4 regions of the Veillonella magna genome follow, and region 4 is predicted to be linked to each of the others. Evidence: riboswitches for the same ligand, from Rfam matches in the RefSeq annotation. Region 4 holds a riboswitch; each other region holds the start of a gene.
The links. Region 4 has a riboswitch for S-adenosylmethionine ahead of metK (methionine adenosyltransferase). Riboswitches for the same ligand answer to the same signal wherever they lie in the genome.

Region 1 (3,151 bases), on a different contig from region 4:
AGTTAACCGTCGCAAAAAAGAAAATGGATAATTACCTTGATGCCATTGCCTCCGGAGTAAGCGCCGAAGGATTGAAAGATCGCATTGCGGCAGTAGACAAGGAAATTAGTGGTATAGAAAGCCGGCTATCTGAGTTACAACTAACCAGTAGAGGATTCAATGTAACGAAAGAACACATCATGTTCTTCCTAGAAAAAATAATAGCAGGCGACCTCAGAACCGAGAGCGCCCGCCGCAAAATCATTGATGCCTTTATCCGGGAAATTGTTATTTACGATGATAAAATCGAAATCTCCTATAATTACAAAAGCGAACTCCCTACACTCCCCAACGTAGAGGAAGTAGAAAGTTCGCGAATAAGCAGTGTGGTGGACCACCAGGGGTTCGAACCCTGGACACCCTGATTAAGAGTCAGGTGCTCTGCCAGCTGAGCTAGTGGTCCTCATGACATCGACTATTATATACGGAAATGCCCTGTCTTGTAAAGACCTAATTTAAACTTTTTCAAATTCTCTTTAATAGTACCGCTTTTTTCGCTTCAAACTCCTCTTCGGTTAGAATATGAAGATCATAGAGCTCCTTTAATTTTTTTAACTCTTCATATACGTCTTCCCCATCAGCCACTGATGCAGCAGACGTTAATGACGCTGAGTGTACCGTTGCCGATTCGCCTTGCTGCCCATCTATCTCAGTTGCTGCATTTGCTTTTGGTGCGATTTCTTCTGCACTGGGCAACCGTGCGTCTATCCAAGTTTTCGCATTGTCACAAACACCGCGACGCAACACATCCGTTGTAAACAAAGTCCCCTCATTCCCTTGTATGAGAAGCACTCCGTGCGTATTACTTACTGCCTTATATTCTACCGTTCGTACATCTCGATTTTGAAACGAACCGCGCATACCATACCGCCCTTGATATTCAATAGTGCCGGTAGAGGGCGTAAAAATTAATGTTATCCCGTCAATGCGACTTCCCGGTGAATATGTTTCTGCATTAGCTGCCTTTGATGATTTAAAAAAGTCAAAGAATCCCATACATACCTCCTAGCCTATATCCGCATATGCATTGCTTCCGCAAACTACGTCTATCTTACCGCTTCCAACGGCTCATCGTTTTCCCGATTTTAATTGCTTTACAACGACTTTCCCTCTTGTTACTTTTCTTAATTATATCATATTCTTTTTTAGATGTTGTAACTCTCTCTCATTTGCCTCTTTACAAACCTTAACTTTCACGATATACTACTGTCCATAGGAGAACAACATATTTTTTATCGAGAGCGATGGAGGGACTGGCCCTATGAAATCCGGCAACCATTCGATGGTGCTAATTCCTGCGGTGTAGACCGAGAGATAAACTTGTACATACAACGATGACTCGGCACACGCAGTCATCGCTTTTTTTATGAGAAAGAAGGAGGATTCCCATGAAAAAATTATTTGCTTTAGCCGCCACGGTTGTACTTGGTGGGGCCCTATTATTATCCGGTTGTGGCAGCGACAAAACCGCATCAGCCGGTGGCGATCAGAAACAAGTAACCTTAACTATCGGAGCATCTCCGGTGCCCCATGCTGAAATTTTAGAGCAAGTAAAACCAATTCTTGCTAAAGAAGGCATCAACTTAAAAGTAATTGAATTTACTGATTATGTAAAACCGAATATGGCTCTTAACGATAAAGAGCTGGATGCCAACTTCTTCCAGCATGTACCGTACATGGAAAAATTTGCCAAAGAACACAATGAAAACTTAGCATCTGCCGGTTCCGTTCATGTCGAACCGATGGGCGTATACTCGTCTAAGATCAAAGATTTGAAAGAGTTGCCGGACGGTGCTAAAGTAGCCATTCCTAATGATCCTACTAACGGTGGTCGCGCACTTCTTCTCTTGCAAAAAGCCGGCCTCATTTCCTTAAAGGATCCCAAAAATATTACGGCTACTAAAGAAGATGTAGTAGACAACAAGAAAAATCTTCAGTTTGTAGAATTAGAAGCTGCACAATTGCCGCGTAGTCTTGATGATGTAACGGTTGCTGTTATCAACACCAACTTTGCATTGGAAGCCAACCTTAATCCGTTGAAAGATGCACTTGCCTTGGAAGATAAAGATTCCCCGTACGCTAATATCGTAGCTGTACGCAGCGGTGACCAAGATCGTCCGGAAATTAAAAAATTAATGGCTGCACTCCAGTCTCCGGAAGTAAAGAAATTCATCGAAGACAAATACAAAGGTGCTATTTTACCGGCCTTCTAAGGTCTTACCGGTAAATTCACACGTAAAATAAAAAGAAGCTGTAATGAAACGAGTGAAACATCTCATTTCGTTACAGCTTCTTCTTTTTATTGCTTATTCTGTTTTATATCCTTTGCCGTAAATGAAAGGGGCAACAACTCTTCCGCCGTGTATGTTGCTACACGTCCCTCCATATTTGCTAAGATAATATACGGAATTGCAAATTCACTGATTACCTGTCGACAAGCTCCGCACGGTGCACACACATCCGGCGTATCCGCAATAACCGCCAATGCCTTGAAACGTGTATGCCCATCGGCTACAGACTTGTAGATAGCTGTCCGTTCCGCACAATTTGTAAGACCAAACGATGCATTTTCAATATTACAGCCGCCATAAATCGCACCCGATTCCGTCAACACCGCCGCACCTACGGGAAAGTGTGAATACGGTACATATGCTTGTTCGCGTGACATTCTTGCCTGCCGCAGCAATTCATCGCTATCTATCTCTTTTGATAACCCGTCAGCTACTTGTCCTTCCCTTATATCTTGCCCTCGATCAAATCGTTCAACGCCATCTTTCGTAACACGTGCCAAAATCAATGGCGCCCGTTGTACAGGTGTATCGCCGATAGTTACCGCCGCCGCGTACCGCTTGCACGCATCCACTAATCCTTCCTTAGAATCCGAAGTCAGCTTCGCCAGCGCTTCACCGGCCTGAACAGCATCGCCTATCTTTTTCAAGACATATATGCCCGCCCGATAGTTAATGGTATCTCCCTTGTTAAGTCGACCGGCACCAAGATGAACAGCGGAAAGACCGATTGCTTCCGCATCCATGTGTGTCACATACCCATTGCTAGATGCGTACACATATGCTTCATGCGCAGTTGTTACCGCTTCCTTTGTTTCGACGGC
Region 2 (3,151 bases), on a different contig from region 4:
TACAATGCTGTTCATACTACTACCTCCTATACAGATGATGTACTTAGTTTTATCTTTCATTTATATATTTCGACAGACGGAGATGAAAGTCCTTTTATTTAAGGACGTGTTAGGGATGGTAATAGCATTTAATGGAAGTCCAAAAGCAAAAGGCAATACATATCATGCAATTCGCATGGTAGCGGATGAAGCAGTTTTGTGAGTCACATCATACAAGACGGCTGTTAGTAAAAAAGTCCCGACCTAATTTAGGCGGGACTTTTTTAGTTACTGACCGATAGGTGTTGGCTATCTAGTAATAGTTATTAGCAATATATTTTATGTATTATAATTCTCCTTCGGCGATAGCATCAAGCACGTCTCGCGAAGGAATAAAGAAGAGGGCACCGGTAACGGGCGTGCTGTAATCCAAAAGTTTATCGTTTTGCGTAAACATGTTGGTCAGCATTTGTTTAGTTACATCCCAGTAGCGGGCGTAGCCGATGAAGTAGGTACCGGTTTCATTCTGTCCGGGACTAGAGAACGGCACGTTCATGCGCACAATTTTATGTTCTTTACCATCGCGATTATCTTGGGCGATGATGTTGTGAGCATGTGGATCTTTTTCGTCATCGTCCAGTTCGATGTCGCTGAACTTGCGGCGACCGATGACTTTCTCTTGCATGTCCGTCGGTAAGGATTTCCACGCATCCATATCGTGGATATATTTTTGCGCGAACGCATAAGAGCCGCCGGCAAAGTTGGGATCTTCATCGCCGATGATACCCCATTCGGCTGCTTCATCACCTACCGGATTTTCGGTGCCATCAATGAAACCGATAATAGCCCGGCCTTCAAAATAGCGGAAACCATGTGTTTCGTCGACTACATTGGTTACAGGGCGAAGAAAATCCATAATCTGGTCGCACACTTCGTATACGACAGCTTCGTCGGTAGCGCGAAGATGGAGGAACAAGTCCGCCGGGGTAGATACGGCCGTGTGGCGATCGCCTTTAATTTCTTGGAAGGTTTCTAATTCTTTTGGCTTCTTGGCACCGGGGAAGAGATACTCCCATGCATCATTACTGAAGCCAAAGGCGATTTTTAAATTTGCATGTTCTGCGCGAATGTTCATGGAACGCTGAATCGCCTGAATGCGATCGGCCATATCGGCGATAACCTCTTTTTCCGCCGGCTGGTCCTTACGATGTAATTTGAGCATTAGAAAAATCACGCTGCTCCCTGCGTCTTTGTACACGTCTTGTGAATTATGCAATGCCACTCCCATTGCTAATCCCTCCTTTTCTGTTATCGTTTCTTTGTTTTACTATTAGATAGATGAATTGAGTTTTGTTATCAATATATCCTATAAGTTAATTATAATACGGGATAAAGGGAAGTCAAGGGAGTAACGAGTGTAAGTAAATATTTTTGTAGAATATAAATTTATGTATGGTGTATATTATATAGAGGAGAGTGATTCGCAAAAATAAAAAGATACCAACCGCGCCCCATCCTTCCCTTACGGCAAAACAATTTGACAAAATTTTTCAAATACAGTATCATGTAGAAACAGTGATACATCGTTGTATTACCAACTACATACAGATCATCAAGAGCAGTGGAGGGAATGGCCCTGTGAAGCTGCGGCAACCTGCCTGAGTCGGGCAAGGTGCCAATTCCAGTAGGCTTTGACCTAGCAGATGATGGCTATCAGACGTTATCTGCGAGGATAACGCTTTTTTTATATCTGTCGTTGGACGGCAGTACCCCTTTGTAATTTGGTGGACAATACTTGTATTGGAATGCAAGGTAGGTAAGGTATCCTACGTTCTCTAAGTGCTAATACCTTATATGTATTGAGGCATAAGGGAATATGAGAAGCGTGTTATTGTAGCCGTTGGAATAGGAGCACAGGGGGCACTGGTTGGCTAACCAAGGTGATTTGCCAAGTAGAGAGAAAAGAGACCGAATGTATAAGGTAGCACAGGACTACCGGTAAAGGAGAGATGACAATGAGTACAGCTATTGAAAAAGGACCGTTCCGTTATGATATTGTAGGCAGCTTTTTGCGTACGCCGGAAATTAAAGAAGCCCGTCAGGCTTTTGAAGCCGGTACACTCGATAAAGCCGGCCTTCGCAAGGTAGAAAACGAAGAAATTGCTAAGTTGGTCGATAAAGAATTGGCCGTAGGCCTCAAGGCTGTTACGGATGGTGAATATCGTCGTAGCTTCTGGCATCTTGATTTCCTTGAAAATCTCAAGGGGATTACTCATGTAAAGGCCGATGCATGGTCGGTAAAATTTAAATCTCATCAGCCGAAGGCGGTAACCATCGAGATTACCGATACGATCGATTTCGAAGATCATCCGTTTGTGGAGGATTTCAAAGAGTTCAATGCTATCGTGAATAACCGCGCCGTAGCTAAAATGACAATTCCTTCACCGTCCATGTTACATTTGATTTGTTGTGTGCGAAACGAACATTTTACATTGCCGGCTTGCTACAACAGCGAAGATGAAATTTTTGAAGATATTGCCAAGGCATATAAAAAAGCATTACATGCATTCTATGACGCAGGCTGCCGTTATTTACAGCTAGATGACACGTCATGGGGCGAATTCTGTGATACGGAAAAACGTAAGGCCTATGCAGCACGCGGCATTGATGTAGATAAAGTAGGTCAGAAGTACGTGGAAGTAATCAATAAAGTATTGGAAGATAAGCCGGCTGATTTGACGGTGACCATGCATATTTGTCGCGGTAATTTCCGCTCTACTTGGTTCTCCTCCGGCGGCTATGATCCAATCGCGCCGATTCTCTTTGCTCATTGCAAGGTAGACGGTTTCTTCCTCGAATACGATTCCGACCGTGCCGGTGGCTTCACGCCGTTACGTCATATTAAAGACCAGAAGGTCGTATTAGGTTTGGTTACTTCTAAGTTTGCAGATCTTGAAAAAGAAGAAGATATTATTGAAAGAATTAACGAAGCAACGCTGTATGTTCCTAAAGAACAGCTTTGTATCAGCCCACAGTGCGGCTTTGCTTCCACCGAAGAGGGCAATGCAATTACCGATGAAGATCAGTGGAAAAAACTGAGTCTTCTCAAATCCATTGCGGAAAAAGTTTGGTAAAGAGAAGCGCTTTTAGTTACGCGTTTCCGTTAACAGTT
Region 3 (3,151 bases), on a different contig from region 4:
GTATCCGTGAACCCTTGTTGTCGTAAACGATCTTTCACATCTTCTCCTTCACCATCATAGATAACAGCATGCCAAGAGCTTTCCGCATCAGCTATAACAAACCGATGTTGCTTGGCAAAGTGACGCAGGCGTTCCCGCACAACCGAAGAAGCGGTAGCTGCCGGTGTTAATGTAATTTTTATAGCAATCAATGAAGTCATATGCGCACCTCCTCATAGTAACCAATACATTCATAGTTCACACGTACGCAGTATCGCAATATATTACAGCTGTAGCCAAAAATTCTGAAAAACTTGTGTCGATAACAGATAGCCTAACGGTACATTGATGGCCACACCGATAGCAAATGCAAACAAGGGTTTATATCCTATCTTCGTTAAGTCGCGAAGACGTGTAGTAAGGCCAATGCTTAAGAACGTTAAAACAAAGAACCAGCCACGTAATTCCTTGAGCGCTGCCAATACGGTTTTACTGTAAGCTGTCCCCGTACTGCTATCAAGTCCGGTTAGTACCAATGAGGTAACAATGGATGCCACAAAAAAGCCAATAATAAATTTGGGAAAGCGTCGCCAAATTTCTTTTTTGTCGATGTGTTCACTGTCTTTTACTTGCTTACGTTCCCACAATGTTACGGAAAGAATGGCCACCAAGAAGGCCCATACGCCGACAAACATATCGCGGCCCACCACCTTCATCAAGGTAAATGCCCGCACCGCAGCTTCATGACCGATTGTCTCAGCCGCTGCAAAGCCGGCAGCATCAGCAAATTCCGACGTACCGATCCAAGCACCGGCTACACCGGGATGAAGCCCCAATGCTTTTGCTGCTGCCGGAAGAGCAAAGATCATAACGACGGCCCATACAATAACTAAGGAAATTGCTACCGATACATGTTCCTGTCGGGCGCGGCATGCACCGCCGATAGCAATGGAGCCGGATACGCCGCATATAGATCCGCCGGCACCAAGGCACGCTGCAAACCGTTTATCCAAGCCAAACAGCTTCGTTGCTGCTAAATAAATACTTCCAAAGGTAACAACCGAAACAATAAGTGCTTGTCCCATAGCGGCCGGACCGGCTTGCAATATAATTGTAAAGGGCAAGGTCGCACCCATGAGTACAATGCCGGTTTTTACATAATACTCGGTGCGCAGTGCATCGCTGAGCCATGCCGGTAATCGCACCAGATTACTGAGAATAAGTCCGACCACAAGTGCTAATAAAGGTCCTTCCAGTTGTGCGGCCTTTATCCAAGTATGAGATGCCAATACCGTAACGACGACCGCCAGTACATATAATGCCGTAAAGCTGCCGATAAAACGCCGGCTGCCAAAGCCAAGATAGTACGCCCCCACCGTAATTACGGCAGCCAATACTATATATAACCGCAGAATGGATGCCCAACCATTTTGTATAATTTGCCCCAGCTGTTCCCAGCTTTGCCATGGCGTTACCTTAAAACGAATCCAGGACGTTATATCTCCCAGTCCGCCGTAAAACAAAAGTGTTAATAGGGCAATGAACCCCAAGCCAATAACAATGGCCCAACTGTCTTCCTTTTTGTGCCAACGATATTTTCTTTCCATATGCAAACCTCTCTTTTTTCTCAATACTACCTTTATGCGGAGTACTACGCGATGACCGGTACGGTCTTTTGGCGGTCCCTCCCCCAAGGGACCATCCCATGTATTACGGTACATTTTTGCTAAGAATATACATAAAGAAAACACCCGCCTTCCTCAGACGGGTGTCTCTCACCTCACTCATCTTTCAGAAAACTCTGCCGGATGTAGCACCGCTTCAATGAATATACTCATCGCCGGTTGCTGTAGCTTCTACGGGCCGTTCCCTCCACTACTCTTGATGAAATCCTATGCAATTTTAATTCCTATAATACATGTAAGAATTCTTGTGCTCTATCTTACACCGAGTCATTACGATTGTCAACTTCTTTTTTCATTTCTTTCCGACATACACGCTAGGCTGACCATCCACATCGGCGCAGCTTGTACGACACTGTTCGGTATTGCTGCAAATCCAACGTTTACGCGTTCCTTCTCCGGCAGCCACAAAATATCCTGTCTTACACCGCGGACATACATAGCCCTTCGCCTTGGCATCGACCAGCTGTGCATCATTCGGTTGCCAATCAAATGTGGTGTTCGCTCCTCCCGTACCGTCATTGTCGCGAGGCATTCCGTCATCACCGACACCTGCCGTATACCGACATTTTGGAAAATCACTGCACCCAAAGAAGGTGCCGAACTTACCTTGTCGCCGTACTAAATGACCTGTACCGCAGCGTGGACAGGGGATATCCGAATGGGGCTGTTCCTCACGATGACTGCCCTGTCTGTCAGTAGTCATCGTATTTCTTTCAATCGTGCGGGTGGTAGTTTCCATGGGCACCCCATAGCCGCCGGGCATAGTCGATCCTGCTACATTGATTCCCTCATTTGCTTTGTTGATAAGCCTCGTTAAAAATTGCACTTGATCGCGCAAAAACGCATCTAATGTCCCCTTGCCATCACTCATATCTGCCAAACGTTCTTCCCATATCGCGGTTTCATCGGGGTACAACATTTCATCCGGTAATGCATCTACCAACATATAGCCCAGCTCTGTCGGCTGCAATACTTTTTTCTTGCCGCTTTCCCGCATGAACTTACGGCTGATAAGCTCACCGATAATAGTGGCCCTCGTTGCTTCCGTACCAATGCCGGATACCGCTTTAAGCTGCTTTTTCAGTTCGTCGTTGCGCACATATTTGTGAATTTCCTTCATCGCTTGTAGCAAAGTGGACGATGTAAAACGTGTAGGCGGTTTCGTCTGTTTCTTATCGATAGCCGTGTTCTCTACCGTTACCGTATCGCCTTTTTTCACACGCGGCAGTTCATGACTTTCACCGTGACCTTCATGAGTATCATCGTCATCACTACGACCGTCACCGGTATCTTGATCGCCGGCAGTCTCTTTTTCTCCCGACTTGGCGGTCTTCTTTGTCGTACGCTGAAAGAGTGCCTTCCATCCCATGTCGAGCACCACATGACCGGACGCCACAAATTCTTCGCCCACTTGCGTAACAGTTATTTTAGTTTGCTCGTATATGTGATCACCGTAGAACTGCGCAATATACGAACGGGCAATGAGG
Region 4 (3,151 bases):
GGCATCCGGTAGCTGTAAAGATGTTTGAAGATGTTCATGATTGGAATGTCGAACACATTGCGTTGGCTACATGGGCAGATGCTTATGTGGTGGCTCCGGCAACAGCTAATGTAATCGGTAAAATCGCCTCCGGTATTGCGGACGATATGTTAACTACGCAAATTATGGCTACACAGGCACCGGTCTTTCTTTGTCCGGCTATGAATACAAATATGTATTTGAATCCAATTACGCAACGCAATATGAACACATTGCGTCAATTGGGGTACCATATATTAGAAGCTGCCAGCGGATCGTTGGCTTGCGGAACCAGTGGTATTGGTCGATTACCGGAACCGGTGGATATTGTGAAATGGTTACAATTTCATCTTATGAAAACAGATTTGTTAAAAGGAAAAACTGTGGTTGTAACAGCCGGTGGCACACAGGAAGCTATTGATCCGGTACGATTCATTAGTAATAAATCCAGCGGAAAAATGGGATATGCTATTGCCGAACAGGCTGCGTTAGCCGGTGCGCGTACAATCTTGGTATCGGCGCCGACTCATCTTGAGGTTCCGTATGGTGTGCAGTTTGTGCCTGTTCAGTCGGCGTGTGATATGCAGCAACAGGTAGAAGCAGTATATGAAGAGTGTGATGCGGTTATTATGGCAGCCGCAGTGGCGGATTTCCGCGTGGCTGAGGCAGCAGAGCAAAAGATAAAAAAGATGGAGCATATGTCTTTGGATTTGGTAAAAAATCCGGATATCTTAAAGGGGCTGGGAGAGAAGAAAACGCATCAAAAGCTTATTGGTTTTGCAGCAGAAACTAATGACGTTATCGAATACGGCCGTGCAAAAGTGCGTAATAAAAACTTAGATATGCTTGTAGCCAATGATGTAAGTAAGGAAAATGCTGGCTTTAATGTGGATACTAATGAAGTTACATTTATTTATCCTGGTGAGCAGATTACTAATCTGCCACTTATGAGTAAGCAAGATGTGGCAAAGCGAATTATTGCAGCCGTAGCTGAATTATAGTAAAAAGATATATTACATTGTGGCCTTGGCAGAATCATACTTTTGTAGTATAATATGCGAGGTAACAAAAGTTACTACAGTTAAATTAGAAATGATATGACTCATCAAGAGTAGTGGAGGGAAAGGCCCAATGAAGCTACAGCAACCATTCTGTGAAGAAAAGGTGCTAATTCCGACGGTAACAGCCGAAAGATGGGGTTTAGGTTCCTCATCTTATTGATGAGGAATTTTTTTATTGGAGGTAAGATGAATGGCTGAAAAACACGTATTTTTCACGTCCGAATCCGTTACGGAAGGTCATCCTGATAAAATCGCTGACCAGATTTCCGATGCGGTATTGGATGCTATTTTAGCTAAAGATCCGACTGCGCATGTTGCTTGCGAAACGTTGGTAACAACCGGACAGGTACATGTAGTAGGTGAAATTTCTACAAATTGCTATGTGGACATTAATCATATTGTTCGTGAAACAATCCGTGAAATTGGATATACTCGCGCTAAATTTGGATTTGACTGCGATACTTGCGGCGTTAATGTAGCTATTGACGAACAATCCGCCGATATTGCCATGGGTGTTGATGAAGCTTTGGAAACCCGCCAAGGCGGTCAGGATAAGTTTGATAAAATTGGTGCCGGCGACCAAGGTATGATGTTCGGTTATGCAACTAATGAAACCGAAGAATTCATGCCGATGCCGATTGCGTTGGCTCATCGTTTATCTCGTCAGTTGACGAAGGTGCGCAAAGATGGAACTCTTAATTATCTTCGTCCGGATGGTAAAACGCAGGTAACTGTTGAATATGTTGACGGTGTACCGAAGCGCATTGAAACAATCGTAATTTCTACGCAGCATGGTCCGGAAGTAACGCGTGAACAGATTGAAGCAGATTTGAAGAAGTATGTAATTGCCCCGGTATTGCCGGAAGGCTTTGTTGATGAAAATACGAAATTCTTTATTAACCCAACGGGACGTTTTGTTATTGGCGGACCGCAGGGGGATGCAGGATTAACAGGTCGTAAGATTATTGTTGATACCTATGGTGGTATGGCTCGTCACGGTGGCGGTGCTTTCTCCGGTAAGGATCCTACAAAGGTTGACCGTAGTGCTGCTTATGCGGCTCGTTATGTGGCAAAGAATATCGTTGCTGCCGGTTTGGCAGATAAATGTGAAATTCAGATTGCCTATGCTATTGGTGTAGCACAGCCGGTTTCCATCATGGTAGAAACGTTTGGTACCGGTAAAATTTCCGAAGAACGCATTGGAGAATTGGTGCGTAAACATTTTGACCTTCGCCCGGCAGGGATTATCGAAATGCTCAACTTGCTTCGCCCGATTTATCGTCAGACGGCGGCATACGGTCACTTCGGTCGTACCGATATCGATCTTCCTTGGGAAGAAACTGACAAAGCGGATATCCTTCGTCAGGAAGCAGGACTTTAATTGGATAGCTTGAGGATTGATTCATAAACCTTAAGTGAAGATGTAATAATGGATGCTTTTACCTTCTTGTAATATAGAGAATGGTGAGGCATCCATTTTTCAATTACTAACGGAAATGGTATAATCAAAAGAAGTGACTAAGGAGGTGCTACGGTGCGATTAGCAGAAGTTATTGTCAATAGACCGGCTAAACAGTTGAACAAGCCCTTTACTTATGAAGTGCCGGATGCACTTGGCGTGATACCCGTTGGGACGCGCGTTGCCATACCATTGGGGCGCGGTAAAGAAGAGGGGATTATTGTTGGTTATGCGCCGGAAACAGTGGCTCTTAATTTTACGGTTAAGCCTATTCTCTCCGTACTCGATAAAACACCTTGGTTTACACCGGAGATGCTGGCTACCGCAAAAAGGCTCAGCCATCATTATCTTTGCTCCTATCCTGATGCACTTCGCTTATTTACCATTGATAAAAAAGAATTAAAAAGCTATGAGCGGCCTAAGGTCGCTTGGTTATATCCCGAGTCATTTCTTACCGTGGAATCTATACCGGCTCGAAAAAAGAGACAACGTGAAGCAGTGGCATATTTGTTGTCCGTTGGCGGAGCTTCCTATGATATGCTTAAAGAGCAAGGATTCTCATTAGCTATCATTAAACAAGTATCGGAGCTTAGTGGGGTACGTCGTGAAGAAA

Region 1: linked by a shared signal. The riboswitch ahead of Q5873_RS08125 (MetQ/NlpA family ABC transporter substrate-binding protein) and the one ahead of metK (methionine adenosyltransferase) in region 4 are both predicted to bind S-adenosylmethionine.
Region 2: linked by a shared signal. The riboswitch ahead of Q5873_RS00795 (5-methyltetrahydropteroyltriglutamate--homocysteine S-methyltransferase) and the one ahead of metK (methionine adenosyltransferase) in region 4 are both predicted to bind S-adenosylmethionine.
Region 3: linked by a shared signal. The riboswitch ahead of Q5873_RS00870 (YeiH family protein) and the one ahead of metK (methionine adenosyltransferase) in region 4 are both predicted to bind S-adenosylmethionine.

Annotation. Positions count from the first base shown of each region.
Region 1 covers NZ_CAUGKU010000013.1:35,663-38,813, forward strand. The annotation lists gene Q5873_RS09695 (recombinase family protein) at 1-404, shown strand, start outside; tRNA gene Q5873_RS08115 (tRNA-Lys) at 367-442, opposite strand; gene Q5873_RS08120 (SHOCT domain-containing protein) at 505-1,035, opposite strand; SAM riboswitch class I at 1,269-1,360, shown strand; gene Q5873_RS08125 (MetQ/NlpA family ABC transporter substrate-binding protein) at 1,428-2,252, shown strand; gene Q5873_RS08130 (cytidine deaminase) at 2,339-2,740, opposite strand; partial or broken gene Q5873_RS08135 (thymidine phosphorylase) at 2,828-3,151, opposite strand, start outside.
Region 2 covers NZ_CAUGKU010000001.1:180,543-183,693, reverse strand. The annotation lists gene Q5873_RS00805 (hypothetical protein) at 1-15, opposite strand, end outside; gene Q5873_RS00800 (Dyp-type peroxidase) at 326-1,267, opposite strand; SAM riboswitch class I at 1,586-1,689, shown strand; gene Q5873_RS00795 (5-methyltetrahydropteroyltriglutamate--homocysteine S-methyltransferase) at 1,995-3,113, shown strand; gene Q5873_RS00790 (AzlC family ABC transporter permease) at 3,065-3,151, shown strand, end outside.
Region 3 covers NZ_CAUGKU010000001.1:197,318-200,468, forward strand. The annotation lists gene Q5873_RS00865 (hypothetical protein) at 1-200, opposite strand, end outside; gene Q5873_RS00870 (YeiH family protein) at 264-1,586, opposite strand; SAM riboswitch class I at 1,761-1,870, opposite strand; gene Q5873_RS00875 (DNA topoisomerase 3) at 1,957-3,151, opposite strand, start outside.
Region 4 covers NZ_CAUGKU010000004.1:90,260-93,410, forward strand. The annotation lists gene coaBC (bifunctional phosphopantothenoylcysteine decarboxylase/phosphopantothenate--cysteine ligase CoaBC) at 1-1,019, shown strand, start outside; SAM riboswitch class I at 1,118-1,218, shown strand; gene metK (methionine adenosyltransferase) at 1,270-2,460, shown strand; gene priA (replication restart helicase PriA) at 2,614-3,151, shown strand, end outside.